DNA from 4 places in the Anaerotruncus sp. AF02-27 genome. Region 2 is predicted to be linked to each of the others. Evidence: predicted binding sites of a transcription regulator. Region 2 holds the regulator's gene; each other region holds the start of a gene.
The links. Region 2 encodes LexA, which represses DNA repair genes until DNA is damaged. Its sites were predicted from a motif close to CNAACANNTGTTNG; they were not measured.

Region 1 (7,268 bases), on a different contig from region 2:
GGAAAGCGGCAAATGTGGATGCGGCCCCGTCCACTGTCATCGGGATGATGGCGCAGATTGCAAGCAACACCCCCAAAAGTCCTTCCCCGGCGATCATACCGGATGTATAGAGGATGCCGTTGTCAATCGCCGTCTTGCGGGTTTCCTCCTGCCGCAGCCGGCGGCGCTCCAGCCACAGGCGAACAAGGCCGCCGATCATGATCGGCATGGACAGGTAAATCGGCAGATAAAGACCGACCGCAAACGGCAGAACAGGAATTCCCAGCAAGGCTACTACAATGGTGATCCCAATTCCGGCGAAGATGAGCGACCATGGAAGGTTTCCATTCATGACACCTTCGACCAGCATTTTCATAAGCATCGCCTGCGGAGCTGGCAGGTCAACCTTGCCGAAACCGCCCCAGGCGGCATTGAGCAAGTATAACACGCTGCCAATGGTGAGCGCGGACACCAGCACCCCGATGAGCTCGCCTATCTGCTGCTTGCGCGGGGTTGCGCCGAGGATATAACCGGTTTTGAGGTCCTGCGAAGTATCGCCGGCGATTGCCACAATGATGCAGATGACCGAGGAGATTTCGATCGCTCCAACCATTCCGCTCGGCCCGGTATCCCCAAAGACTTTGAGCAGCAGCGCTGAGAACAGAAGCGTCACCAAGCCGATCCCGGAAATCGGGTTATTGGACGAACCGATCAAGCCGACCAGCCGGGAGGAAACCGCCGCAGAGAAAAATCCGAAAACAACGATAATCAGCGAACCGACCAATGTGACCGGAACCGCGGGTGAAATCCATACAACCATAATGGTGACGATGATCCCCACAACACAGTAGCGCATCGGCAGGTCGTCGTCGGTACGCAGGCCGCTTTGCTGCTCGCCATAACCGAAATAACCTTTGATCGCGCGGGCAAAGGTGCGCAGCAGCAGGGGTGCGAGTTTGAGCAATGTGATGATTCCGGCGGTAGCGATGGCAGCCGCGCCAATATAACGAATATAATTTTCCCATATATTGGTGGCGGACATGTCCGCAATCGACATGCTGGCCGGGAAAATGACCGTATCCCCGCCGAACAGCGAGATGAGCGGCATAATGATGAGCCAGCTGAGTATGCCGCCCGAAAATATGTAGGAGGAAACCTTCGGGCCGCAGATATAACCAACGCCAAGCAGCGCGGGCATCACGTCGACGCCGACGGCAGCGCCTTTATATCGGACGGTGCTTTCAAAATAGACGCGGCTCGGGAAGATATTGAGTCCATCGGCAAACAGCTTGTAAAGCGCGCCGATCCCCATGCCGGCAAAAACAGTGGAGGCTTTCGATCCGCCTTCCTCGCCAGCGAGCAGCACTTCGGAGCAGGCGGTGCCTTCCGGGTAAGGGAGCACGCCATGGTCGCGTACGATGAGCGCGCGACGCAGCGGGATCATGAACAGCACGCCCAGCACACCGCCGGAAAGCGCGATCAGAAAAATACCGATCTGGGATGGCCCCACATCATAGCCCCATTCGTTCATCCACATGAACAGGGCGGGGAGGGTGAAGATCGCGCCCGCCGCGACTGATTCGCCAGCCGAGCCGATCGTCTGAACCATGTTATTCTCAAGGATCGAGTCCTTTTTCATGATGCCCCGCAGTACGCCCATCGAGATGACCGCTGCGGGGATCGAAGCGGCGACGGTGATGCCGACACGCAGGCCGAGATAGGCATTCGCGGCGCCGAACACGACAGCGAGCAGGCAGCCAAGCAGCACCGATGTGAAGGTAAACTCGGGCATGACCTTCTCGGCCGGGACAAAAGGTTTGAATTCGTTTTCATTTTTCAGGAAAATCAGTTTTCCCTGGTTTTCATTCTTCAACGGGTACACATCCTCATAATTACGATATCGCGCCGGAAAACGGCGCAGGGCGCTATTGCGCCAGAGCGATCACGGCATTCGCCATGATCGTAAGATTTTTCTGCATCGAAGAGAGTTTCCATCGCTCGTTGGTCTGGTGGTAGGTGATCTCGTCGCCGGGCAGAAGAGCGCCGAACGAAACCGCATTCGGGAAGGCACGCGCATAGGTTCCGCCGCCGGTCATCGCGGGCGGATCGTCATAACCGGTGCAGGCGTGATAGACCTCCTGCAATTTTTGCACGAGGTCGGAATCCCGCTTTACATAAAGCGGTGGGGTGCAGCTCGTTTCCTCTACAGAGAATCCGAGCGGCGCAACCGCTCTGGCGATCGCTTCCAGTACCCGTTCGGTTCCCACCGTGACCGGTACGCGGATGTCGCAGGAAAGCTCGGCGGAGGTTTCGTCAACCTTTGCAATCGATGGGTTGATGGTGAGCCTGCCGGAAGCTTCGTCCTCAAAATCGATGCCGAGCGAACCGGCGTCCGCCATTGCACAAAGATCGATAAACGGATGTTTGACCCCGTTTTCAGAAAGATTTCTACAAAGCTTTAAGAGCGCGTTGTCACCTTTATGGGGTTCCATCGCATGGGCGGCCCTGCCTTCCGCGGTGTAGAGGACGCCGTCCGTGCGCGCCGAAGCGAACGCGGGCACGACGTTGATCGCCTTTCCACAGGACAAAGTAAGCGGCGTGATCCCCGCGCCGAGTGTGCGGAAGATCCGCACGCGCAGAATTCCTTTCTCCGCGTAAGTGGTCGGATAGGCTGCGTCGGGCGTAAAGGCGCAAGCCGGGATTTCTTCGGTCTGCTTATAGCGCTCCATACAGCGCCATGCGCCGCCTTCTTCGTCGCCGCCAAGGATGAGTCGGACACGTTTTGTGAGCTTTATGCCGCTGTCCGCGACCGCTTTCATTGCGTAGAGCGCGAGCAGAGCCGGGCCTTTGTCGTCGCTCACGCCGCGGCCGTAGATGCAGCCGTCAATGAGCGTGGCGCCGAATGGTTCGGCTGCCCAGCCGTCATCGACCGAGACGGTGTCGAGATGCGCGAGAATGCCGGCCATTTCGTCCCCTTCACCCATCTCAATCCAGCAGCAGTAGCCATCAACATTTTTGGTCCTGAAACCAAAACGGGTTCCGATTGCCATCATATAATCGATGGCGCGGGAAACCCCTTCGCCGAGCGGCGCAAAAGGGGAAACCGGGCCGCAGTCGCCGTTGACGCTCCTGATCCGCAGAAGGCCCGCCAGATCCTGCAGAAAAGCCTGTTCGTCAAGTGTGAATTGCTTCATGATTTTGCTCCCTTTTTCGATGTTCGCTTTGTTTAGAGACAATAAAGTTCCATGATCATTATATTGCCTCCAAAAACGTTTGTAAACCCTAAAGACGCGAAAAAACTTCCCAGCGGCCATTTCCGTGAAGATCGTTGACAGGACAGCGGGTTCGTGATAAACTGTAAAAAGAACAAATGTTCTTTTGGAGGCGGATACCATGGAGCTTATGGATAAACTGGAAATTCTGTCGGATGCGGCAAAGTATGATGTCGCATGCACCTCGAGCGGCGTTGACCGGCCTGCGCAGAAGGGCGGCATCGGCTCCTGTGTCAAGGCCGGCATCTGCCACAGCTTTGCTGCGGACGGCCGCTGCATCTCGCTGCTCAAGGTTCTGATGACCAACAGTTGCATTTATGACTGCAGATATTGCGTCAACCGCCGCTCGAACGATACACGCCGGGCGGTTTTCTCACCGCGCGAGCTTGCGGAGCTTACCATCCAGTTTTACCGCCGCAACTATATCGAAGGCCTGTTCCTATCCTCCGGCGTTCTGAAAAGCCCGGATTACACCTGTGAACAGATGATCATTGCGCTGGAGCTTCTGCGCAATGAATACCGCTTTGGCGGTTATATCCACGTCAAGGCGATTCCCGGCGCGGATGACGCGCTCATCACCCGCCTGGGGATGCTGGCCGACCGCATGAGCATCAATATCGAGCTGCCGAGCCAGAAGAGTCTTGCGCTTCTCGCGCCGGACAAGTCGAAAAACTCGATCTTGGGCCCGATGGGTTTTATCCGCGACGGCATCAAACAGAACAGTACTGACCTCGTCCGTTACCGCCACGCGCCGAAGTTCGCGCCTGCCGGTCAGAGCACCCAGATGATTATCGGAGCGACTCCGGATACCGACTACCAGATTTTGAACCTTACCCAGGGGCTTTACAAGAAATACAGCCTCAAGCGGGTGTTCTTTTCGGCCTATATGCCAGTGCAGGCGGACAGCCTTCTGCCCGCGATCGATACAAAACCGCCGCTTCTGCGGGAACATCGGCTCTATCAGGCCGACTGGCTGCTGCGCTTCTATGGGTTCGACGCGTCTGAACTGCTCGATGAGCAGCATCAGAGCTTTAATCCCCTGGTAGACCCGAAATGCAACTGGGCGATCAACCATATGGAACAGTTCCCGGTGGAGGTGAATACCGCGCCGTACGAAATGCTGCTGCGGGTCCCGGGCATCGGCGTGAAGAGCGCCCAACGGATTCTCGCGGCGCGCCGGAACAGCGCGCTCGATTTCGACGGGCTCAAAAAAATCGGCGTGGTATTAAAACGCGCGCAGTATTTCCTGCTCTGCCGCGGGAAGATGGCTGAGGGGCTCAAGGTCACGCCTGACGGGGTTTTGCGGGCGCTCATCTCCGAACGTGACTTCGAGCGTGCCCGTTTGCCGGAGGAAGCCCCGCAGCAGCTTTCGCTTTTTGACCGCAGCCCGACGAAGGAGGATTTTGCCCAATGCCTGACCGGACAGATTTAGCTTACAGCTTTGACGGAACCTTTGCCGGGGTTCTGTGCTGTATCTTCGACAGCTACACCCGCCATGAAATCCCGGCGGCAATCCTGCTGGACGGCGAGCCTTCCCTCTACCCGGTGCATTCGGTCATGACCGACCAGGCGCATGCCGCGCGGGTCTGGAAATCGCTTCTCAAGATCGGCGGGGAGGTGCCGTGGTGGACGTCCGACGCTTGGCTTTCCGGCGCGGACGGACGGGAAGAGGCGATCTGCGCTTTCGTACGCCGCGCCTATCAGTGCGGCGTACGGGTGACCGGTATGTACGCCGACCCGGCGGTGGACCGGATTTTTAAGCTTTCACGTGCGGTGCGCAACGAAGCGCATTATTATAAAGAATTCCTGCGCTTTTCGGATTATAACGGGGCGCTGGTGTCGGAAATCGAACCGAAGGCGATGGTGTTGCCGCATATCCGGCGGCACTATGCTGAGCGCCTGCCGGAAGAGACCTTCCTTATCTTCGACCGAACGCACGGACAGGCGCTGTTTTATCGTCCCTATGAGGCTGTGATCCAAGAAGTGGAGGATCTGGAGCTTCCGCCCGCAGACGAAACTGAACAGGCATTCCGAAAACTCTGGAGGCATTATTATGACACCATCGGCGTCGAAGGCCGTTATAATCCCGAATGCCGCCGCAACCACATGCCAAAGCATTTCTGGAAACACATGACCGAGATGTACGACAAGCGAGGGCTGCCGGAAAGTCCGCGCGCACCAAGGCCGCTGGAAGGGACAATGCTGCGCGGGCTTCCAGAGAAAGGGCGGGCCAAATGAATTTCTGCACCGTCCGGATTGCCAAAAATAAAAGATCACTGTGAAAACCGCGTGGCTGATGCCTTCGAGCCACGCGGTTTCTGCACACAGGCGTTTTAATAGGGCGGTTATTGGCAGGGCGGAATGGCAGTGTCAATCCCGCCTCCGGCTGAATAGCTTACTAAGGGGTAATACATCCCGAAAAATTTACGAGTGGAGATTATGACAATGAATCAAGATATGATACCGCTGAGTGCTGTCCCAGAAGGCAGCGTGGCAAAAGTGATCAATCTTTTTACAACAGGAAGCATGCGCCGCCGCCTGCAGGATATCGGCCTGATTGAGGGAACGGATGTGGAATGCCTGCAGAAAAGCCCCTCGGGCGACCCAGTCGCATATTACATTCGCGGGGCTGTGATTGCGCTGCGTTCGGAGGATTCCAGAAACATATTGGTTCAGTATCACTAACGCATGAGGGGGAATTACAGTGGGATTGACATCCTTTTCCACCGGCAAACATGCGGTGGACGGCGAATTCATCATTGACAGAAGAGAAGGGCAGCGTGTGATTGCCCTCGCGGGTAATCCGAACGTGGGAAAAAGTACTGTTTTCAATGAACTGACGGGCTTAAACCAGCATACGGGAAACTGGCCGGGAAAGACGGTCACAAACGCACAGGGCCGGTATACCCACAAAGGGACCGATTACATTATGGTGGATATTCCTGGTACCTATTCTCTTCTGGCCCATTCGGTGGAGGAGGAGGTCGCACGGGATTTTATCTGCTTCGGTTCCCCGGATGCGGTGATTGTCGTATGCGACGCGACCTGCCTTGAACGCAATATGAACCTTGTCCTTCAAACGCTGGAAATCACCGGCCGAGTGGTCGTCTGTGTGAATCTTATGGACGAGGCGCGTAAAAAACGGATCCGGATCGACTTTAAAAAGCTTTCCGAGCAGATCGGTGTGCCGGTAGTCGGCACAAGCGCCCGCTCACATGAAGGTCTGGAAGAGCTGATGGACCGGGTAGGGGAGATTGTGGAACATCCGGACTGCGCCGCGCGCCGTCTGCGATATCCGAAAGTGGTGGAACAGACGATCGCATTGCTGCAGCCCGCTATAGACGATCTGCAGATAGCGGGAATCCCATCCCGCTGGATCGCCCTAAAGCTTCTTTCTGAGGATACCCAGCTGATTGAAGCACTCAACAATTCCATGCAGATTGATATCCGTACGGATGAAGCTGTTTCCTGTGCGCTGGGAGAAGCGCGGGAACTGATGAATGAACAGAAGATTTCAGTGGAAAAGTTGCGTGACATCATCGTTTCTTCGATTGTCCTCCAAGCGGAGGAGGCCTGTGCCGATGTGGTATCCTTTGACAAGGCAGGTTACAATGATGGAGACCGGCGGCTTGATAAAATTTTTACCAGCCGCGCGACTGGAATTCCAGTGATGCTCCTTCTTCTTGCCCTAGTGTTCTGGCTGACCATCACAGGCGCGAACTACCCTTCACAGATGCTTTCCACCGGGCTCTTCTGGATTCAGGACCGGCTGACCGATTTCTTCCTTTGGCTTGGGACGCCCGCCTGGGTCGAGGGCGTTCTTGTTCAGGGAGTCTATCGGGTTTTGGCATGGGTTGTCGCAGTAATGCTTCCGCCGATGGCAATTTTTTTCCCGCTGTTCACGCTTCTGGAGGATTCCGGTTATCTGCCGCGCGTGGCGTTTAACCTGGACCGCAGCTTCAAACGCTGCTCCGCGTGCGGAAAGCAGGCCCTGACCATGTGTATGGGATTTGGATG
Region 2 (7,268 bases):
AAGGCGTAGCCGATGCACATACGGTAGAAATTCCGTAGCTGTCGAAAGATTTAAGCAAGGGGACACTGTCAAAGGGCATAACCCAGGCGTTGGTAGACCTGGGCGAAAGGGACCGAAATTTAGTAGGGAAGTATGCTTAGCGGCAGGCGAGAAAAGCCTTGTGTATATCTGAGATACCCGTACCGCAAACCGACACAGGTAGACAGGAAGAGAATTCTAAGGCCAACGGGAGAAGGGTTGTTAAGGAACTCGGCAAGTTGACCCCGTAACTTAGGGAGAAGGGGTGCTCCTGAAAGGGAGCCGCAGAGAATAGGTCCAGGCGACTGTTTAGCAAAAACACAGCTCTATGCTAAATCGAAAGATGACGTATATGGGGTGACACCTGCCCGGTGCCGGAAGGTTAAGAGGAGGAGTGAGAGCTCTGAATTGAAGCCCCGGTAAACGGCGGCCGTAACTATAACGGTCCTAAGGTAGCGAAATTCCTTGTCAGGTAAGTTCTGACCCGCACGAATGGTGTAACGATCTGGACACTGTCTCAACAGCCCGCCCGGCGAAATTGTAGTACCGGTGAAGATGCCGGTTACCCGCGACAAGACGGAAAGACCCCATGGAGCTTTACTGTAGCTTAATATTGGATTTCGGTATTTCATGTACAGGATAGGTGGGAGACTGAGAAACCTGGACGCCAGTTCAGGTGGAGTCACCGTTGGGATACCACTCTTGAGGTACTGAAATTCTAACCTGCGGCCGTGAATCCGGTCGGGGGACATTGTTAGGTGGGCAGTTTGACTGGGGCGGTCGCCTCCTAAAGAGTAACGGAGGCGCTCAAAGGTTGGCTCAGCATGGACGGAAACCATGCTTTTGAGTGTAAACGCGTAAGCCAGCCTAACTGCGAGAGAGACATCTCGAGCAGTAACGAAAGTTGGAGTTAGTGATCCGGTGGTATGTGAGTGGAAATGCCATCGCTCAACGGATAAAAGCTACCCTGGGGATAACAGGCTGATCTCCCCCAAGAGTCCACATCGTCGGGGAGGTTTGGCACCTCGATGTCGGCTCATCGCATCCTGGGGCTGTATTCGGTCCCAAGGGTTTGGCTGTTCGCCAATTAAAGCGGTACGCGAGCTGGGTTCAGAACGTCGTGAGACAGTTCGGTCCCTATCTGTCGTGGGCGCAGGATATTTGAAAGGAGCTGTCCCTAGTACGAGAGGACCGGGATGGACGCACCTCTGGTGCACCAGTTGTCGTGCCAACGGCACAGCTGGGCAGCTAAGTGCGGATCGGATAAACGCTGAAGGCATCTAAGCGTGAAGCCGGCCTTAAGATAAGATATCCCACTGGATAACCAGGTAAGACCCCTTGAAGACTACAAGGTTGATAGGTCACATGTGGAAGCGTGGCGACACGTGCAGCAAGGTGATACTAATCGGTCGAGGGCTTGACCAAGCGGATTTTGGTCTCGCAGGGTATGAAGTTTTCATTGTTCGATTTTGAGGGTGCGGGGCGCACGAAGGATGTGCGCAGCACACCGAATTCCAAATCCATGGCCAAAGGCCATGGGTCGTCGCAGACGACACAAGCCAGGATCCAAAGGGTGGAACCCTTTGAGCGGCCGTCGGCGAAGCCGCTCCGGACAGAGTCCGGGAAGGCCGCCAATATGCGCCATTAGCTCAGTTGGTAGAGCAGCTGACTCTTAATCAGCGGGTCCCGGGTTCGAGTCCCTGATGGCGCACCAGAAAGTGAGAGGTGTGACCGGAGGGCAGAAAGCCCGGAAGGGGAAAGCACCGCATAGATAGAGGAAGCTTTTAGAAGGCATTCTGTGCCGCAGGCACACCTTATCCCGAATCCGCGGCTGAAGGCGGCGGGTCGTCGCAGACGACACCCAACGGGGGATCCAAAGGGGGGTATGTAACCCCTTTTGAACAGCCGTCGCCCGAAGGGCGCTCCGGTCCAGCAGGGCTGGGAAGGCTGTCCATGGCCCGTTGGTCAAGCGGTTAAGACACCGGCCTCTCACGCCGGTAACGCGGGTTCGATTCCCGCACGGGTCACCATTTTAATTGCATATTGGCTGGTGTTTATGACGCTGAGGTCCCACCTGTTCCCATTCCGAACACAGTAGTTAAGCTCAGCGGTGCCGAAGATACTTGGGTGGTGACGCCCTGGAAAAATAGGTCGATGCCAGCTCTGACCACAGCAGGGGCGACTCTGCTGTGGTTTATATTCCTCCTTAGCTCAGTCGGTAGAGCATGCGGCTGTTAACCGCAGGGTCGTCTGTTCGAGCCAGACAGGGGGAGCCAATTACTGGTGTTTATGACGCTGAGGTCCCACCTGTTCCCATTCCGAACACAGTAGTTAAGCTCAGCGGTGCCGAAGATACTTGGATGGTGACGTCCCGGGAAAATAGGTCGATGCCAGTATAAAAAGATCCCATCCGTAAGGATGGGATCTTTTTTTCAGTACTCCCGCTGCAGAGCCACTACGCGCCCCAGAATCGCAACATGGTCGGTCAGGATCGGCTGCATGGTGTCATTTTCCGGCTGCAGGCGATAACCGCCATTCTCCTTGTAAAACCGTTTGACGGTCGCTTCATCATCGATCAGCGCAATCACAATTTCTCCGTTATGTGCGGTGGTACACCGGCGGGCAATCACAAGATCGCCGTCCAGGATGCCCGCGTTGATCATGCTTTCCCCGCGCACCCGAAGCGCAAAGAGCTCTTTCGCATCGCCCGGCAGCGAAACAGGGATATAATCTTCAATTGCTTCGACGGCAAGAATCGGCTGCCCGGCGGTGACCACCCCAACGACCGGGACGCGCGCCACCTGGGCATTCGACAACCGGATTGACCGGTTGAGGTTGTGGTCACGCAGAATATAGCCCTTTTCCTCCAGGCTGTTCAGGTAGCGGTGGACGGTGGAAGTGGATTTAATCCCGAGGCGCGTGCAAATTTCCCGCACGCTTGGGACTACGCCGCAGTCGATCGACTGGCGTATCAGATCAAATATAGAGGCTTCTTTTTCGGTCAGTTCCCGCATGGGACGCCCTCCTTTATGTGGTGCTCCAAATGTCTCTGAGAATAGTATATCATTTTTCGAAGAGAATGACAAACAAACGTTCGCAAAAGCGTCGGAAGGAAAAGACAAATTTCTCCACTATCAATAGTTTATTCAGAGAAAATAGCACAATTTTTTAAAATTAGGACACAAGTCATTCACAACTTTTGGAAAAGAAGGGGTATAATAAAACTGTACTCAAGATAAGCCGCAAACATTTTGAGTATCTCTACCCTCCTCAAAACACACCTCAAACAGATTGGACCGGATGTGCCGCATCCGGTCCTTTTCCTTTTTCCAAATTTTCTTTCAGCAGCTCCAGTCCCGCCTTATCCAAATCTGGAGGCGGCGTAATTTTCAGCTCTGCATTGACATCGCTGTAGACGATCCGATAATAATGCTGGTAATGGGTTTCACCATTCTGGTCAAGCTCCGAAATTGTAATCCCGATCGATTCGAAGTCTCCGTCCAAGCTAATCTTTGCGGTTAGCGTATACCGCCGGTTAGAACCAGGCGCCTGTGTGGTCAGATAGCCAAAGAAGGAAAAGTCCTGATAAAACACCTCGTCACGCACGATGGGATAATCCTCCAGGATGAAAGTAGGAATACCCATGAAATCCTGACGCAGATGCTCGGTGAACCGGTTGTGCAGATCGATGAACCAATCGCCGTTGTAGGAATAATAATAGTTGTTGCCATCATAATAATCCGCTTGCGGATAGTGCCAGAATACAAACGGCTGCCGGGACCGATAGGTCAATTCCAACTTGCCGTTATCGTTATTATGAAAGGAGATTTCCTCCTGGGTGTAACTTACAAAGTCATAAAGGGAATCAAACCCAATTTCGGTGCGAATGATCTGTCCGCTTGCCAAGCGGCTTGAAAAATCTTCATAGAGCGCGAGACAGGACATTCCGGGCATCAAAACCGGTTCCGCGGCGGCAATCCGACCGCTGGCACTTGTGGAAAGCAAGAGGATGGATAAGCAGATCAGAAGGACTTTACGCACAGCCGGTCATCATCCTTTCAAAAACTGGATTTTACCGCGGAACCGCATGGCTAGGCCGCTGGGAACAGACGGAAATAAATCCATAAAAACGCATACACAATCGGCTGATGCAGCATATAGACCCAGATCGTGTGCCGTCCAACCCATGCCAACCAGGAAAATCGGGTCCGATAGCAAAATTCTGGAATCTGACCGTTTTTGGCGTAGACACCAAGGTAAGTAGCGCCAAAGAAAAGGAATAGATTTGGGATAAGCGGGAAATAGTCGGAGGAGAAAAATCCGTTCGACGGGAATCCCAGCGGAAAGAGAAAGCCAGTTTGATAGAGCATGTCCGGAAGCGGGGTCCAGAACGGCGGATACCCGAGCATCCCACGCGGAACATAAAGAGTCAGGATGAAGATGGCCACAAACAGCGGCGCGCCGAGGACGGTGGGGATTTTATCGAGCTGCTTTTCAAAGAGCGCGAACAGGATCATCGCGCTTCCGAGAAAATGCAGGATACCGAACATCACCCGCTGATCCGGCATCACAAAAAGAGTCGCGGCGGTCAGCAGGAGCCCAAGTCCCAGCACCTGCACACCACGGCGCAGGTTGTTGCGGGAAAAACGGGCGGACATCCCGGAGATAATAATGAACCCACAAGAGATAAAAGTTTGCAGCCACTGCATTGGCCTGGAGAAGAAGAACGGGAAATCCGCCCCAAAGATTACGGCCGCATCATAGGCGCCGTGATAATAGACCATCAGCAGGATCAGCAGGCCGCGCAGCTCGTCGAGCGCGCCGACACGGCGGCTCGGGCGTTTTTCATACATTGGCGTTTGACTCCTTTATCTTGCCTGGATATGGATCTGCCTGTCCGGAAACTTACGGGATTATGGCAGGAAAGAGGCGGCAGCGCCAAAGGCGCGGATCGTCCTGCGTAGAAGCTGGGAGAATAGGCCATCGGGCAGGGAGTCGGCTTTGCCGACGCATCTGCCTGGCCATAAACCCGGTATAATAGCCGCTCTGCGGCTATTATACCACAGGATGCCGTCCGGCAAAAGTAATTTTATGGAATTTTACATTGGTAAAAAAAGGACGGCCAACGGCCGTCCTTTTTTCCATTCAACTTTTGGGGATATATTTGTCAATGATCCCGCGTGCTTTTTCGGTGTCCTCGAGCATAAGCATGATCACATAATCCCCTTGTTCAAAGATCTGCGCGTCCTGCGCGATCTGATAGGAATTATAGATGTCGTAATTTTCAAACTCCTTGACACGGCTGAGCTTCACCTTTTCGAGCGCTTCGCGCACAGTGAGCACCTCGTCCTCGACAGGTTTCAGGATGAACACATCGGCCACGCCGAACCGGCCGCTTGAATACTTGACCACGTAATCCTCCAGCATGTCCGGATCAATCAGAAACTTGTCCTGCAGCACCCTGTCGTCAGCATCGGATATTCCGGCCATCGTGATCTCCGCGTAGATTTCACGGATCGCCTGTTCCGGGTCGGCGACCTCCACGACCGAAATGGAGGAGATGGGCAGCTCGGTCACGTCCGCTGCCGGTTTTCCGCAGCCGGACAGAGCGGATAGGAGCGTCAGCGCGCACAGCAGCGCCAAAAGCTTCTTCATGGCAGCACCTCTTTCCCTTGCAACATTAGGTACAGGTATCCCGTACCTAACTAAGTATAACGGATTTTGCCGGTTAGTCAAGCAGACGGGCGGAAGCTTCAAACAATGTTTACTTTTCGGGGTGCCTGCGGCCGCGCCGCCTCGTTACGGGAAAAGCGCGGATATTTGGCTGTCCGCGTTTGGCGAAAATAGGAAAATGAAGGCAGCTGCCCGACAAAAGAAAGTCAGTTTTCTTTTTTGAAATACTCAATTGCCATTAAAACAATGCCTAAAAGCAGGAATACAATTGAAATCATAAAGTAAGGCATTATGCCAAATTGAGATATCGTAGTTAAAAATCTTCCCGGTGGTGTTGGCCATTCAGAAGTTAAATTATTGGCTGCCAGCAAAGTGATGGCCAACGTCCAAATGCTCCCAATCAATGAAATAAAACCACCAATTAAAACCTTTTTCATAGTGCTTAGCTCCCAACAACTTCCGATTTATCATTTTCATCTTACCATATTCATAAATGATCCACAACAAGGACTGCCGGCGAAATTGACAGGGTTTTGCCGGCCTGCCAGTCTGCAACAGGGAGGGATGTGTCTCCCTGTTGTAGTTAAGTGTTGATATCAGATCTGGTAAACCAGCCTTCGTCAAAATTGCCAAAAATAATTCCTGCACTTTTTCGATGCAGGGACTCTTCGACTTGAAACACATGACATCAATAAAGCGAAGCAAAATCAACCCGACAAACTGGAATTTATACACCTACTTCAAAATTTTCATCACTTCTTCCAAAGAACGTTTTCCTAAGGTAAATTGCTCTAATGTTATGTATCTTTTTTCTACAATAGTGTGTTCTTTTTCACAGCATACCTTTACAATTTCCGCCTCACCGTCTAATGGCTTGTTCACGTTTGATTTTGTCTGATAAGCCTCAAAATATCTTACGCCAAATCTTCTTTGAGACTCTGCATTGATGTGAATACCATCTGGATTTGAATACAATTTTTCTCCAGTTACAAAATAACAATTACTATTATTTTCTGCATATCTGAGTAATTCTTGATTAACCAACTCATACTCTGTACAACTCCGCCCAAAGGCAGATTTCCCCAAATAATCACCCAAACCGCCAACAATAAACGGAACTTCTGAAACGCCCAGTTCTTTTCTGAATGAATTAACTAAGACATTAAGTTTTTGATAATAGTCTTTATATTTCCCATTATGGCTATCACTTTCTCCTTGATGCCATAAAATTGCAATTAATTCGCTGGTCTCCCTGGCAAACTTCACCTCACTAATTGCATGGCGAAATAAAGAGCCTTCAACATTCCATTCATCAATAGAACTACCACCTTCCGCGCAGGGAATGAGTCCAACTTGTTCATTTTTATTTGCATTACACCATGCTTGTGCAAATGACGCCGCCGGTCCAATGCCAGCAACCGATCTGTCAAAGTGGATCGGTTCTGCCATCATCTGCCATCTACCGTTTCTTAGCATAAGAATGTTTTCGTTATAAATTGGCGTAACCTCATGTAAAAATCCACGCCCGGCCATATTTGATTGGCCTATAAGTAAAACTGATTTCATTTTTAAGCTCC
Region 3 (7,268 bases), on a different contig from region 2:
GCGTCCGTTCGGCATGGGGTGGTCGTAGACAGTGACCATGTTGGTCTTTTCGTCCTTGACCAGGAAGCCCTTGAGCGTGTCAGCCGGCTTTTGCATCTGCCCATGCACAATGCAAAGATATTGCTTTTCAATCTCCCGCTCCTTGATCTTCTCATTCAAGATGCGAAGCGCGGCGGCGTTTTTGGCCGCGATCACAATCCCGCCGGTATTACGGTCAATCCGATTGCACAGGGAAGGAACGAAGCTCTGTTCCAGATCAGGATCGTATTCGCCCTTCTCATAAAGATAATGCAGGATGCGGTTGATCAGCGTATCGATTTGGTGCTGATCGTCCTCATGGACAATCAGACCGGGCTTTTTGTCTGCGAGCAGGATGTTTTCGTCCTCATAGATCACCGTCAAGGAAGTGGGTGCGAACAGGAAGAGCCGATCCTCTTTCTGTGGGACGAAAAACTCATCGTTGATGTAAAGTTGCAATGTATCCCCGGCGGCAAGACGGGTGGAGATTTCACAGCGTTTGCCATTGAGCTTGATTCGCTTCAGGCGGATGTATTTATAGAGCAGCGCCTGCGGGAGCAGGGGGACGGCCTTGGTGAGAAACTTGTCCAAACGCTGCCCAGCGTCATTTTGCTTGATTAGAAATTCTTTCATAATATCCTCCATCGGCATCTTGGCTGAAAATAATTATAACACAGGAGTGGATATTTCAATAGAGACTATTTGCAAATAAGGCGGATTTTGGTATAATAATTTGGAATCCATCGATTATTGCAACAGAGAGGAAGTTGAAAGCGTGATCACACGGGAACGGGTAGAAGCAATTCTGAAGGAATCCGGCGTACTTTTGGAGGGACATTTTTTGCTGACCTCAGGACGGCATTCCAACAAATATATGCAGTGTGCGAAGATTTTCCGACACACAAAATACAGTGAGGAACTCTGTGCGGCGCTGGCTGAACTGTACAAAGATGAAAAGATCGACGTGGTCATTGGGCCTGCAATGGGCGCCGTCCAGATGGCTTATGAAGTCAGCCGCCACGTTGGCTGTGAAAACTTCTTTACCGAGCGTGTTGACGGCAAAATGGAGCTGCGCCGCGGCTTTGCAATCACGCCTGGCATGCGCTGCCTGATTGTGGAGGACGTTGTCACCACGGGCGGTTCGGTCAAAGAGGTGATCGAGCTGGTCAAGGCGGCGGGCGGCGTTGTGGTTGGCGTTGGTTCAATCGTGGACCGCAGCAACGGGCAGGTCGATTTTGGCGTACCGTTCAAAGCGGTCTATCCGACTGAAGTCGTTTCCTGGGAGGCGGACGAATGCCCGCTTTGCAGGGAAGGAAAGCTTCCGGCTGTGAAACCCGGCAGCAGGAAAGCCCCGGGGGCGAAATAAACAGCCTGACAAAATGAACGGACAACGGTGGTGAGCGGATGCCTGGCTTGCATGACGGACACAGACAACGGCTAAAAGACCGGTTCCTGCGGGACAGTTTGGATAATTTTGAGCCGCATAACGTGCTGGAGCTTCTGCTTTTTTATGCGATCCCGCAGCGGGATACAAATGAACTGGCACACCGGTTGATCCGTGAATTCGGTTCGCTTTCCGGTGTGTTCAATGCGGACTTTGGCGATCTTTGCAAAGTGAAGGGGATCAGCGCCAACACCGCGACGCTTCTCAAGTTGATTCCGGATCTTTCCAGAAGATATCTTGACGATTTCGATCAGAAAGGTCTTGTGCTCACCAGTATAGAAGCGATCGGGACGTTTTTACAGCCAAAATTTGTCGGCCGCACGAAGGAGCAGATTTTTTTGCTTTGCCTCGATAGCAAGGGAAGCGTGGTTTATGCCGACTTTGTGATTGAGGGCAGCATCAATTCCGCGCCGATGTATACCCGCAACATTCTGGAGATTGCGATGCGTACCCAGGCGGTTTCGGTGATTCTGGCGCACAACCATCCAAATGGGATTGCTGTTCCGTCAAATGCGGATATGGCCTCGACCAAGGCGGTATATGATGCGCTGGCAGTGGCAAAAATCCGGTTGCTCGACCACTTTATTTTTGCAGGTTCGGATTATGTTTCCCTGCGAGATTCCGGATATTTTTCCTTTGAAGGATGAAGGTCCTCCGCGTTTGACACGCGGAGGATTTTTTCCATCTCTTTTTCCAACCGATTTCACATTTGCGGATGTGGACATAATGGGGTATAATAGTTGCGAAGCTTGGCGGTGAGAAATGAGCATTTAAAACAAAAGAAGTTATTCAAAAAAGATGTTGTTTCTGTATTCATTTTCCGTTATAATATCAATCAAACAATAAATAGTGGGATGAAGGCGCAAAAATGAACAACAAGAATATCCGGATGCAAAAGATCATCGAGCTGCTCGACGAGAATAAAACAATGTCGGTGAAAGAACTGGCCGAGACCTTTGAGGTTTCGGAGATGACGATTCGGCGCGATCTGGAACAGCTTCGAAAAAACAATGCGGTTGAGCGCAGCTATGGCCGCGCGACGCTGCAAAACTATAAGAAGGTTCAGATTGAAAGCGGCGGATTTTACGACATCGCTTATGAACAGATCCGCAACTTGAAGGAGAAGGAAAGTATCGCGCGGTATGCCGCATCGCTTGTCGATCCGCACGATATTCTGATTGTGGACAGCGGCACAACAAACACACAGCTCGCAAAGCATCTGGTCGACAAGGAAAAGATCACGGTTCTTTGCTATAATTTTAATATTCTTAATGAGCTGCGCCGCGCCAGCGATATAAATTTGATCTTTGCGGGAGGGTATTACCATCCGGAGGACCAGATGTTTACCTCCAAGGAAAATGTCGAGTTCATCCGTAGTATCCGCGCAAATAAGATGTTTTTGTCCGCATCCGGATTTCATGAAACGCTGGGGGTCACCTGTATCCATTCACACGAGGTGGACAACAAGCGCGCCGCAATTGCATCTTCGGCGGTGTGCATCCTGCTGATGGATTCGAGTAAGTTCGGCAAGGTGCAGGCGTCGTTCATTGCATCGCTTGATGAAATCGATGCAATTGTCACCGATGCAGGCATTCCACAGGAATGGCGGCGAATGCTGGAAGAAAAAGGAATTGAATTGCATATCGCACGGTAATTTGTCTTTATATAAATGTTTGATCGAACTATAAACGTGTTGAAAATATAGGGAAGCAATAAAATTAAAGATTGATAATTGTGAAAACGGCCAATTCGGCCGTTTTTTTATTGACCAAAAGCAGTGTTAATGTTATTATTAAATCAAACAATGAACAGTGATTATAAAAATATGTTTATTCGAACATTTTTTCATATTTTTCAGGACACTTGGGGGAAAGACGAATATGGTTTACCTGACAATGATAACCGACGATCTGAGCGGTGCTGCTGACTCCGGCAGTTACTATACGGAACGCGGTCAGGAGCTCACGATCTTCACAAACGCAGAGGAAGAGATTGCGCGGAGGGGTGGGGAAATCGTCGCGGTCAACCTTTCTTCGCGAAACACAGACGGCGCGGTCGCCAAAGAACGGCACTATTCTGTCTGTGAGAAAATCCAGAGGCTTGGTCCACAGATGTTCATGAAAAAGATTGGAACCGGATTCCGCGGGAACGATGCCTACGAGCTGGAAGGGCTTTTGGAGGCGATGCCCGATTACCGCTGCTTCATTGTGGACAATGCCCCGGATCTCGGTACATTCACGCTGTACGGCAACCAGTACTGCGAAGGCGAGATCCTGCACAAATCCCTCTACGCAAAAGATCCTGTGATGCCGCCCACCAAATCCTATATTCCCGAAATCCTCGAAGAGCACACGCGCTTTTCGGTCGGGCTGGTGGATATCGACGCGCTCAAGGGAGGCATGCTCGCGCAAAAGACCGCGGAACAGGTTGCGGCGGATCATCGCATCATTGTTTTTGACGCGGTCACCCGGGAGGATACTTTAAATATCCTGCAAACGCTGGTGCCGCTTTATCCGCAGGTGTTCTGGACCGGCTCACTGGGGCTGGCGGATGGGCTTGCAACCTATCTGTACGGCGCTCCCCAGCCGCATGTTTTTCAAAAACGGCGGGTAAAAAGCCTCTGCTTTTGTGCCTCGGCATACGATATGGCCCAAAAACAGGTGACCAAATCCCACGAGAATGGGCTGCTTATTTCCGAACTGAACATAGATGCCCTGCTCGACGGGGACGAAACGGCTAAGGACCGGGCAGTTGCCGATTGTCTTGCAAAAAACCGGCAGGGCAGCGTCATCTTCATACCGCGTGTGGAACAGTATTCCTACAAACCCGGCGTCAGCAAAAAGATTATGGAATACATGGGCGAATGCGCGGAAAGGATCTGTGCGAACGCTGTGTTTGACCGCGTCGCGGTCATCGGCGGCGAAACCGCGCAGTCGATCTTTGCGCGTCTCAAGGTCGGCCGGATGCGGCTGACTGGAAAGCTGGAACCGGGCGTTGCCGAGGGGGAAATCCTTGATGGGACACTCGCAGGGAAAGAATTTGCAATAAAGGGCGGCAGCGTCGGAAGTATCGATTCACTTGAAAAGATGCTTTGCAATTGGGAGCCGCAGGAATAGGAGAGGTTTGCTTATGTGGGAGTTTGAATTGGACTATCCCAGACAATTGAAAGAAGTGTGCGAATATTCCAGGCTGGTTTATGAGCGCGGACTTGTTTCTGCCGAAGGCGGCAATATCAGCGCCCGGTGCGGCGAAAACTTTTTGATCACCGGCACCAATGTCGCGCTTCGGTCGGCCGATCGGGAAGGGGTGGTGTTTTGTGGGCCGGACGGCAGCCCACTCGCGGGTCGGGAAGGGCTGCGGCCCTCAAAAGAGACCCCGTTTCACAAAAGTGTCTACCGTTATCGACCGGAGGTCAACTTTATTATCCATGCCCATCCAAGCAGCAGTGTCGCATTTACCCTGCTCAATAAGGAACTGCCGATGCTCACCGATTCGTCACAGATGAAGCTTGTGCGGGTTCCGACCATTCCGGAAGCCTGGCCAGGGACCCCGGAGCTGGCTGCAAACGTCGAAAAAGCGGTTCGCGAAAATCCGGACACCTTTGCCTTTTTGATGAAATCGCATGGCGTACTGGTTCTGGGCAGGGAAGCGGAAGAATGTTTTTGTCTGCTGGAGCTCTTGGAGGACACGTCAAAAATCGCGCTTTGGGTGGAGGCTGCCCGCCGTAATTAAAGTCTGTAAAAGTCTGTATATGTGGCGGCGGAAAATCCCGCCGTCTGACATAAAAAAGAAAAGGAGAAAAATTTGATGAACAGTAAGAAAATACTCGCGGTGTTACTTTCAATGACCATGCTGGTTGGTTCTCTGGCTGCCTGTGGAGGTTCGGAAAGCGCATCCTCCGCAGCTCCCGCCCCAGCCGCTTCGGCTGGGGACGCCGCGCCGGCACAGTCCGACCCTGCACCGGCTGATGCGGTGACCTTCACCGTTACCGCTGACGTCACAGGTGCGCGCGCGCCGTATGTCGACCGTTTTGCAGAACTGATTGCAGAAAAAACCGAAGGCCGTTATAAGGCCGACGTGATTGCGGCTGCTTCGCTGGGCAATGCGTCCGATATGGCGCAAATGCTCCAGATGGGAACGCTCGACGTGCTGATGAGCGACGATATGTCGATGGACGGCGTACTCGACGGCGCGCTCGGCTTTGCCTGGCTGCCTGGCCTGGTGAAGGACTATGAAGAGGCTGATAAATATTATAACAACGGCTGGATTGCGGACAAACTGGCTGAGATTATGGAACAGAATAACCTGATCCGTATCTCCTCCTACTGCAATGGATTCCGCCAGGTTGGAAACATCAAACGCCCGATTACTGAGATGAACGACCTCAAAGGCTTGAAAATCCGCACACCATCGGTTGAATCGATCGTCTCGTTCTACGAGAAATGCGGCGCTCTGCCGGTTATGATCGCGGGTTCCGAGGTGCTTTCCGCATTGCAGACCGGCACTGTCGACGGTCTGGATAACGCGGTGTTTAACTACGTCAACCAGGGTATCACCGACGTAATCACCCAGATCTGCACCATCAATTACTGCTATTCCGGCGGCTGTTTCATCGCGGGACCGGACTTCTGGAACAAACTGAGCGACGAGGACAAGGAAATCTTCAGGGAGTGCGCCCAGATCGCATCGGATGAATTCACAGAGTACTTCCGTGCTGAAACCGAAAACATCCAGAACAAGGGTGTTGAGGGCGGCCAGTGGGAAATTACCGAGCCTTCCGCCGAGATGCAAGCCGAGCTCGAGAAGATCTACCAGGAAATCTGGGACGAATCTTACGATAAATACGGCGCGGACATCATGGACCCCATTATCAGCGGCGAATATAAGACGCTTTCTTAAGCCTGCTGAAGCTGTTTTATCCGGTTGGGAATAAAAGTGATGCGAATGAAAAAGACCGGGGGCGGACGGATCGTCCGTCCTTGGTCTCCTTCTTTCCGCACGCCGGCCGGACACGGAAGGCAGACTGATTTGGAGGGGATAACGATTATGAAATCAAACCAGAAATTTTTTGCGGCGCTCACAGGGACAAACGACCTGATGAAACGGGCTGAAACGTTTCTGATGGCCTCCTGTACCTTGACGCTCGTGGCGGTCATCTTTATCGAGGTGGTGTGCCGATATGTGCTCTTTATATCAACCGCCTGGGCGGAGGAGCTTTCCCGTTACCTGTTTATCTGGCTGACCTATATCGGATCGGCATATGCGATTGATGAAGGCGGACATATCGAGATCGATGTCTGCAAGCAGGTGCTCGAAAAGCTTCAGAATAAAAAATTCCGGGAAAAAGCGCTGTCCGCGCTTGAGGTTGCAGCCCTGCTGACGACCTGCGCCTTTTTGATCGTCTTTGGAAAGATCTTTTGGGCATATATGATGAAAATCTGGACGACCACACAGACCTCCCCGACCATGCGCATCCCGATGGGCTACGTCTATCTGCCGGTATTCATCGGAACTGTTATGGGGATTTACCACTGCCTGTATCATCTCTACCGCCATGCACGCAAAATCCCCGCGGCCCGCTGAACCGCGACGCCCGTATCCGATAGAAATGGAGTGATTATATGTCAGCGTTGACAGCGCTTGTGCTGTTCATTGTTTCGTTTATGGTCGTCGCAATGCTGTTTAAAATGCCGGTTTCCTACGCGCTGGGTTTTTCGTCCCTGCTTGTACTGGCGTTTAGCGGCAAAAATACCGTGACCATTGCGCAGTATGCATTCTCGGGGCTCGACAGTTTCGCCCTGCTTGC
Region 4 (7,268 bases), on a different contig from region 2:
CGCTGCAGTACCTGCTCAAAGGCGACACCTCCATCGAAAAGTTTGAGGAGGTTTTCCTGCGGGCGGCCAGCCTTTCCAGGCAGGAATCCGCCGAGCTGTTCGACTGTGAACGCGGCGCCGAACGCATGGCCATCCCCATTCGGGAAATCACCTATTTTGAAGTCACCAAACGAATCGTCACCGTTCATTACGACGGAGGCACCTTCGATTTCTATTCGAGTATGAGCGAACTGGAGGGACGGCTTCTGCCGCGCGGCTTTGTGCGCACCCACCGCGCGTTTCTGGTAAACCTGGCGCGCATCCGGCGGCTTGGACAGGAGGACATCCTGCTGACCTCCGGAGAAACGGTCCCGCTGGGACGCACCCACATCAAAAATGTTAAGGAAGTGCTCTCCCGCTTCCTGTCCACAGGAGGCGGATTATGAAACCGGGCCTCTTTCTGCTTTATGGACTGCTGCTTTGCGGTTTTTTGACCCTCAACCTATTGATCAACGGCTATGTTCAGAATTGCCTGCCCACCCAGAAAAAACGGCCGGCGCTGCTTTTGGGCCTCGCGTTTGTCAACATTGTCACGCTTGGGGTCTTCCTCTGGCTGGATCTCGCCATCTTTTTCATCTATGTGATCTTTACCGTCCTGCTTGCCGCCGATTATTTCTTTCTGCTGCGCACCGGCTTTCCGTCCCTGTTGTTGCTTGCGTGCGGCTACGGGCCATTCCTTCTGCTGTGCGCGCATGGGGTTCTGATCCCACTGTTCGCACTGGTTCGCGGGACGACCATGTATGACGTGGTGAATGACAATCTTTCTTATGATGTCTCGCTGCTGCTGGCGCTGCTGGTCTGCATCCTCCTGCTTTGCCTGATCGGGAAATGGATGCCGTATGAACGCATCCACCTGCTCTTTCGCTGCACAGACCAGCGCCGGCTGGTCTGTACCTGCCTGTACCTGTTGTTCGGTTATCTGCTGCTCGAAAGCTATGTCTATGCGGATCGATTTTCCGGCATCTGGATCCCGTGGTTCCATCTCATCACCAGTGTGATCTCCATGGCGGCTTTCCTGATGGTGTTCTGGTATGCGGTGGATGTCAGCTCCTATATCGAGTACGAGCTCAAAACCCGCCAGACGGAGAAACAGCTCCAGCGCCAGGTGGTCCATTACCAGCAATACACCAAATATGTGAATGATCTGCGCGCCTTCAAGCACGACTACCGCCATATGGTGCAGACCGCCCGTGCACTTTTGCGCGCAGGCGCGGACCAGAAGGCGCTCGATCTGCTCGGACAGATGGATGACGAGATGGAAAGCTCGCTGCGATACACCCGCTATGCAAACCACGTGGTGGTCGACGCGATCCTGCAGGAATGCGCTGGGCGATGCCGGGAGAAAGGGATCGATTTCTCGGCGCTGGTAAACCTGCCGGAACGCATCGGGCTTGGAGATCTCGAACTCTGCCGGATCTTCGGCAACCTGGTGGACAACGCTTATGAGGCCTGTGAAAAATGTGAAGCACAGAACCGTTTCATCAAGTTGGACAGCGTGGTGAGTCCCGATTGGATCACCGTGCAGATCCGCAACACCTTTTCCGGCAAAATCGAACTGCAGGACGGGCTGCCGCTCACCGATAAGCAGGACCCTTCCCAGCACGGGGTGGGGCTTTCCTCCACCCGGCAGCTCATTGAAAGCACCGGCGGCTTTATGCAAATCGAAATCGATCCGGCCGGGATTTTTACCGTGAAGCTGCATTTCTGCGCGGCCACCGGTTAATTTTTCCTGCTTCGGACAGGCTGATGCAATTGGGAACAAAATTTATGCAATTCGGAACAATTTTTGACATAAAGCCACTCAGATTGGGTATACTACAGTCAAGGAAATCAACCAAGGGTTTCTTTACTGAAATAGGCAATCGCTTTGTTCATCAACCCATAGATCGTTTCCCTTTCGATTGTCACATGGGTGCTGTCAAAGTTCCAAACCACCGTTTCGTCCGGATAGCGAAACGGTGGTTCCTTTTTATCCGGAAAATCAGCGTGGAACGGCAAAAACCGTTCCACGCTGCCGTTTTATCCCTGCGCGGGCACAGCCTCCAACGTCTGGTCAATGATATTCTGCATGATCTCCTTGCTGAGCGCGCCGGGGACATATCCATAGATGTTGCCGTCCCGGTCGATCATGAAGGTGGTTGGGAACGCATTGATCATATAATCCCCGAATACCTTTCCGGTTTCATCCATCACGGTCGGAAATGTATAGCCGTTGTCGGTGAGGAACTGTTTGACTTCTTCGACCGTCACATCCTGATTGTGCGGGAAGCTGTCGGTCTTGGGGTTGGCAACGCCCAAAAATACCACATCCTCCTGGTTCATGCCCAATTCATTGTAAAGCTCCTCAATATGAGGCATCTCCTGCCGGCAAGGAGGGCACCAGGTTGCCCAGAAGTTCAAAAACACCACTTTCCCCTTGTAATCCGAAAGGGTGTGGGTATTGCCATACTGGTCGGTCAGCGTGAAATCGAACGCCGGGAAGGCTTCCGGCTCCGGTTCGGAAGCCGGAGCCACGCCCGAGGCGCCGGAGGACGCCGGCACCGGTTCGGCGGATTCACTGGACGCAGCGGATTCGGACGGCGCAGGCTGCGGCGGTTCCACCGCCTGCGAGGAGGACGCCTGCGGGACATTGGCGCCGCCAAAGGAATTGAGGTAGCTGCTGATACCATTCATCCAACCGGTAAAGGTCATGATCCCAATGAGGATCAGGATCACGCCTCCCGCCTTGATGGTATATTTCATCAGTTTGCGGTTGCGTTCCAGGAAGGTGAGCGCCTGCGCGGTGAACAGTCCCAAAAGTAAAAATGGGATGACAAACCCGGCCGCGTAGACCAGCACGAGCAGATTGCCCACCAGCGCGGATTTTGCACCTGACGCGAGGATTAGCACGGATGAAAGCGCCGGACCCACACAGGGCGTCCAGGCGAAACTGAAGGTGAATCCCATGACAAAGGCCATAACCGGACTGACCTTTTTGCCTGCAAGATTCAGATGGAACCGCCGTTCCCGCTGCAAAAATTTCAGTTCAAAGAAGCCGATCTGCACCAGGCCCAGCAGCAGGATAATGACGCCTCCGATGCGGGTGAGGAGGGTTTTATGCCCGCCCAAAAACTGCCCAAGCGCCGAAAACGACATTCCCAGCAGAAAGAAGGCAAACGAAATTCCGAGCACAAAACAGACAGTATGCCAAAGTGTGCGGCCGCGGGCATAGACTGGCTGCCCATCCGGGCCTTTTTCCGCGCTGCCCGCCAGATAGCTTACATAAACTGGTATCAGCGGAATCACGCACGGGGAGAAAAAAGACAGGAGGCCTTCCGCGAATACGAGCAGAAAGCTGATGTTCTGGGTGGATACAAGGTTGGCCATTTCTTTGCCTCCTTCAAATTTATATGCTGTTCTAGTTAAAAGTTAGCAAACTATACCAATAAAGTCAAGATTAATTCATTGCGATGTTGTTTCCAATTTGTAAATTGTGCGCCTACGCAAGCAGGAAAACCGAATTTGTGATATAATAAACGCATAATAAGCGCAAAGCGATTCGGCTGCGGTCGTGATATGCTGCAAATATAAGAACACATTTTCCGCCGTTTCCGCGGCTTACGATAAATTGGGAGAAGGAAACTGCCATGTACCAAAACGTTCCGCAAAATTATGGGAATCCCAACAGCTGCCCGGACGAAGCGCAGCAGCGCGCCGCCGCCCAAAAAGCCGCGTGCATTTCCGCTTTCAAAATGCAATGCGGTCTGCTCGCGCTGACTGTGATTCTCAGCGTCCTGCTGCTTTATATCCTGCAAACTTTCGCCTCCTGGCTTATCCTCGATGTGCTGTGGGGCCGGAATCTGCCGGTGTCGCTTGATCTCATCAATGAGCTGTTCACCACCCTGCTTTATCTTGTGGCATTTTTGTTTCCATTTTTGCTCTATGCAAAACTGGTGCGTTACCACACTTGGGAAATCCCCCGCGACCCGCCATATCCACCCGTGCTCGCCGCCGTCACCGGGATATCGCTCGGGCTTTCTGTAATCGGCGTGATTTCCTCGATGGTCCTCTCGCTTTTTTTCTCGATCTTCGGTCTTTTCCCAATGGATATCGCTTTTTCTTTCCCGCAGGACCCGCTTGCCGGTCTGCTGATGATTGTCAACACCACTGCTGTACCCGCGCTGATCGAGGAATTCACCCAGCGCGGCATTGTGCTGGGTTCTTTACGGCGGTACGGAGACCGTTTTGCAATCGTTGTTTCAGCATTGCTCTTCTCACTTTTGCACCGCAACATGGTGCAGATTCCGAATGCTTTTCTGCTTGGGCTGGCGCTCGGCTATTTCGTGGTCAAAACCAATTCGATCTGGACGGGCATCGCGATCCATTTTGTCAACAACTTGCTGGCAATCCTGATAACCCTTGCCACGCAGAATCTGTATGCGCCCATTGCCGGCATTTTGCAGATCGCCCTGTTTTTCTTTTATGTGGTGTTTGCCGCGTTTGGGCTGGTGTATCTGGTCGGCATCCGGCGGGCAGACCTTTCTGTGCCAAAAAGCCGCTGTCCGCTGCGCGATCTGCAGTTGCTCGGGAAATTCTTCACCCACTTCCCGGTTGTCATGATGCTGCTGCTCTTCGCATGGGTGATTTTTTTAAACTTTTCGAGGCTTTGAGGTGGATTATGCACGACGACACGTATTATATGGGCCTTGCGCTTGAATTGGCGCAGGAGGCGGCCAATATCGGGGAGGTGCCTGTAGGCGCGGTCGCCGTCTGGGACGGCGAAGTGGTCGGCACAGGCATGAACCGCCGGGAAACTGGAAAAAATGCTCTTGCACACGCCGAACTGGAAGCAATCGACATGGCCTGCCGGGCGCTTGGCGGCTGGCGGCTGCATAAATGCGATCTCTATGTGACGCTCGAGCCCTGCCCGATGTGCGCGGGCGCGATCATAAACGCGCGCATCCGGCGGCTCATATTCGGCGCTTCCGATCCCAAAGCCGGTTGCTTCGGTTCGGTGAGCGATTTTGCCGCTCTGCCATTCAACCACAAGCCGGAGGTGACAGGCGGCGTACGGCGTGAGGAATGCGCGGCGGCGCTTACCGCATTTTTCCAAAAATTGCGCAAAAACTGACTTATCTTGTCTTTCGGATACAATATATTGTGCCTGTTCATAGATTGTTCACCATTTAAAAAGCCACCCATGTTATAATTGTTTTCAGAAACTTTGCGTTTCTAAGTTAATCCCCCTCCTTATTTTATCTCCAGTCATTTCACTTTTAAGCGGACCGTTTGGTTCGTTTTTTTTTGCGTAAAAAAGCGGACGGATGCATTTGCGTCCGTCCGCCTTTTTCTTATTCTGTTTCTCCCAGCGGCGGCGTCCCACAGTAGCGGTAGCTGTGCAGATAATCCCCCCGCAAAAATTCCGGATTCGGCCCGCTTTCGGTAAAAACGTGCTCGAGCTTCTCGAGATTTACTCGCGCCGTCACCGTCTGCGGCTCGGTATCCGCGGCACAGGCGACAAATCCATCCCGGCCGGGTGTAATCCCCACCGGCGCAAAGATTCCGGCCAGCGCGGTGGTATGTTCCCGCGTGCCGGTCAGGCAGGAATAAACCGTATAAAGGTTCTGTTCGTCCGCGCGGCAGCGCAGCAGATCCCGCGTGACCCCTTCGCGGGAGTCAGGCGCCGCAATGATCTTCGCCCCGCGCGCCCGGGCAATTTTCACACATTCAAAATAATAGTTGTCCGAGCCGATTACAACGCTGATATCACCCATCGGTGTGGGGATCGTCTCGATCACGTCGCACGGTGTGACGCCAAGCGCCTTATCAAATCCCACCGCGCTCACCTTCTCCTGCGCGCCGGCCGGTTCTCCGTCCGGACCGAACACCACGCAGCGGTTGCGCAGCTGGCCGTCCTCATAAAACAGGCATGTGCCCGCTACAAGATAGATCCGCAGCAGCCGCGCGATCGCGCTGAAGGTATACATATAGGTTTCATAAAGGAAGTGGTGAAAGGTTTCGGCGAGCAGCCGCACCTTTTCCGGTGCGAGCTTCACGCCCGAAAGGCCCACCTTGTTTTCCCCATCCAGCACCCATTCGATGATCTTTTCATAATTGGGCAGCATCGTGCCCACCAGCAGCCCCACATATTCCGGAAAGACAACCAGCTGTGCCCCGTTTTCAGCGGCTTCTTTTGCAAGATCATACATCTGCCCGGCATAGTCTTTGAGGTTCTGGTATTTGCGCACCGAAAGCTGCACCGCCGAAACCCGAACCGCTTCCGGTGCGACAAACGCGGTATTCTGCTGTTCCCGGCGGCCCTTCGCCTCCAGAATCCGGTCGATCTTTTTCGGCGTGACCTGAAAGGACATGAGAAACGACAGGATATCAAGCCAGGTCTTATTCATCCCGCTCACCTCCCCAACTCCGCGGCATAGTTCTGAACCAACCGGGTGTTGATGTTCTCCATGATCTGAAAACCGCTGCGCACATCGTCCAGCCGCGTGAGATTCAGCCCGAAGCGCATCGGGAACGCCCCGGTGCGGCGTACGAGGTAACCGTCCCGCGCGCGGGTAATCGGCGCCGGACAGGCCACCGAGCCGCCCTTTGCGGAAAGGTTCACCACATAGAGATTGTTGCTCTGCGCGGCGTTCCAGATCGAACGCATCTGGCGTTCGGGAGTATCCTCCGCCGGGTCGAGGTGCTGGATCGACAGGACCACATCCGCGCCTTTGAGCGCGGCGGCGCGCACCGTCTGCGGATGATAGATGTCCGCGTCAACACAGAGATAGAAATTCCCAAGTTCGGTATGGGTTACCGCCACCTCGCTGCCGGTGGCATAACGGCCTTCCTGCGGCAGCGAAAGATGCAGTGCGGGCTGACGGCAGAGAGGCCTTCCTTTCGGGTCGATGAGACAGAGACAAAGATTGTCCCGGTGCACAAACAGGCCGCTCACCAGATGCACCTTGCAGGCGGCGGCATAGGCGGCGCAGCGGCTGAGATATTTGCCGACCTCCTGTTCCGCTCCGCCGCCGTCATGAATTTCCTCATCGGCAAACAGAACCAGCTTCGCGTCGCCGGAGGGCGCGTGAAACGGCGTGACGATTTCAGTCATAAAATGCTCCAATCCGAGCACCTCCCCGTGAGCCGGTCATCCGGCCCTCTATATCAGTTCATGCGCGACCGCGCACGAAGAATCATAAAAATATGATACCACAAGCAGCGCTTCCCGACAAGTAAAAACGCCCCAC

Region 1: the regulator LexA is predicted to act here: its motif matches at 3,343-3,356, upstream of DWV16_RS03120 (putative DNA modification/repair radical SAM protein).
Region 3: the regulator LexA is predicted to act here: its motif matches at 3,297-3,310, upstream of DWV16_RS02290 (four-carbon acid sugar kinase family protein).
Region 4: the regulator LexA is predicted to act here: its motif matches at 3,609-3,622, upstream of DWV16_RS19785 (cytochrome c biogenesis protein CcdA).

The regions. Positions count from the first base shown of each region.
Region 1 is NZ_QSBX01000002.1:210,787-218,054, reverse strand. It holds gene DWV16_RS03130 (OPT family oligopeptide transporter) at 1-1,771, opposite strand, end outside; gene DWV16_RS03125 (Sapep family Mn(2+)-dependent dipeptidase) at 1,905-3,173, opposite strand; gene DWV16_RS03120 (putative DNA modification/repair radical SAM protein) at 3,373-4,683, shown strand; gene DWV16_RS03115 (TIGR03915 family putative DNA repair protein) at 4,662-5,489, shown strand; gene DWV16_RS03110 (FeoA family protein) at 5,697-5,936, shown strand; partial or broken gene feoB (ferrous iron transport protein B) at 5,956-7,268, shown strand, end outside.
Region 2 is NZ_QSBX01000003.1:93,437-100,704, forward strand. It holds rRNA gene DWV16_RS04165 (23S ribosomal RNA) at 1-1,443, shown strand, start outside; tRNA gene DWV16_RS04170 (tRNA-Lys) at 1,657-1,732, shown strand; tRNA gene DWV16_RS04175 (tRNA-Glu) at 1,974-2,048, shown strand; rRNA gene rrf (5S ribosomal RNA) at 2,065-2,181, shown strand; tRNA gene DWV16_RS04185 (tRNA-Asn) at 2,219-2,294, shown strand; rRNA gene rrf (5S ribosomal RNA) at 2,298-2,414, shown strand; gene lexA (transcriptional repressor LexA) at 2,451-3,032, opposite strand; gene DWV16_RS04200 (hypothetical protein) at 3,301-4,059, opposite strand; gene DWV16_RS04205 (heparan-alpha-glucosaminide N-acetyltransferase domain-containing protein) at 4,110-4,871, opposite strand; gene DWV16_RS04210 (DUF4358 domain-containing protein) at 5,164-5,673, opposite strand; gene DWV16_RS04215 (hypothetical protein) at 5,898-6,128, opposite strand; gene DWV16_RS04220 (sialate O-acetylesterase) at 6,427-7,257, opposite strand.
Region 3 is NZ_QSBX01000002.1:45,471-52,738, forward strand. It holds gene DWV16_RS02270 (RluA family pseudouridine synthase) at 1-651, opposite strand, end outside; gene pyrE (orotate phosphoribosyltransferase) at 794-1,384, shown strand; gene DWV16_RS02280 (RadC family protein) at 1,423-2,109, shown strand; gene DWV16_RS02285 (DeoR/GlpR family DNA-binding transcription regulator) at 2,331-3,116, shown strand; gene DWV16_RS02290 (four-carbon acid sugar kinase family protein) at 3,343-4,578, shown strand; gene DWV16_RS02295 (class II aldolase/adducin family protein) at 4,592-5,194, shown strand; gene DWV16_RS02300 (TRAP transporter substrate-binding protein) at 5,270-6,361, shown strand; gene DWV16_RS02305 (TRAP transporter small permease) at 6,509-7,045, shown strand; gene DWV16_RS02310 (TRAP transporter large permease) at 7,084-7,268, shown strand, end outside.
Region 4 is NZ_QSBX01000001.1:231,457-238,724, forward strand. It holds gene DWV16_RS01185 (LytTR family DNA-binding domain-containing protein) at 1-425, shown strand, start outside; gene DWV16_RS01190 (sensor histidine kinase) at 422-1,762, shown strand; gene DWV16_RS01195 (hypothetical protein) at 1,870-2,049, opposite strand; gene DWV16_RS19785 (cytochrome c biogenesis protein CcdA) at 2,059-3,405, opposite strand; gene DWV16_RS01205 (CPBP family intramembrane glutamic endopeptidase) at 3,666-4,688, shown strand; gene DWV16_RS01210 (nucleoside deaminase) at 4,697-5,149, shown strand; gene DWV16_RS01215 (nitrilase-related carbon-nitrogen hydrolase) at 5,370-6,425, opposite strand; gene DWV16_RS01220 (carbon-nitrogen hydrolase family protein) at 6,431-7,132, opposite strand.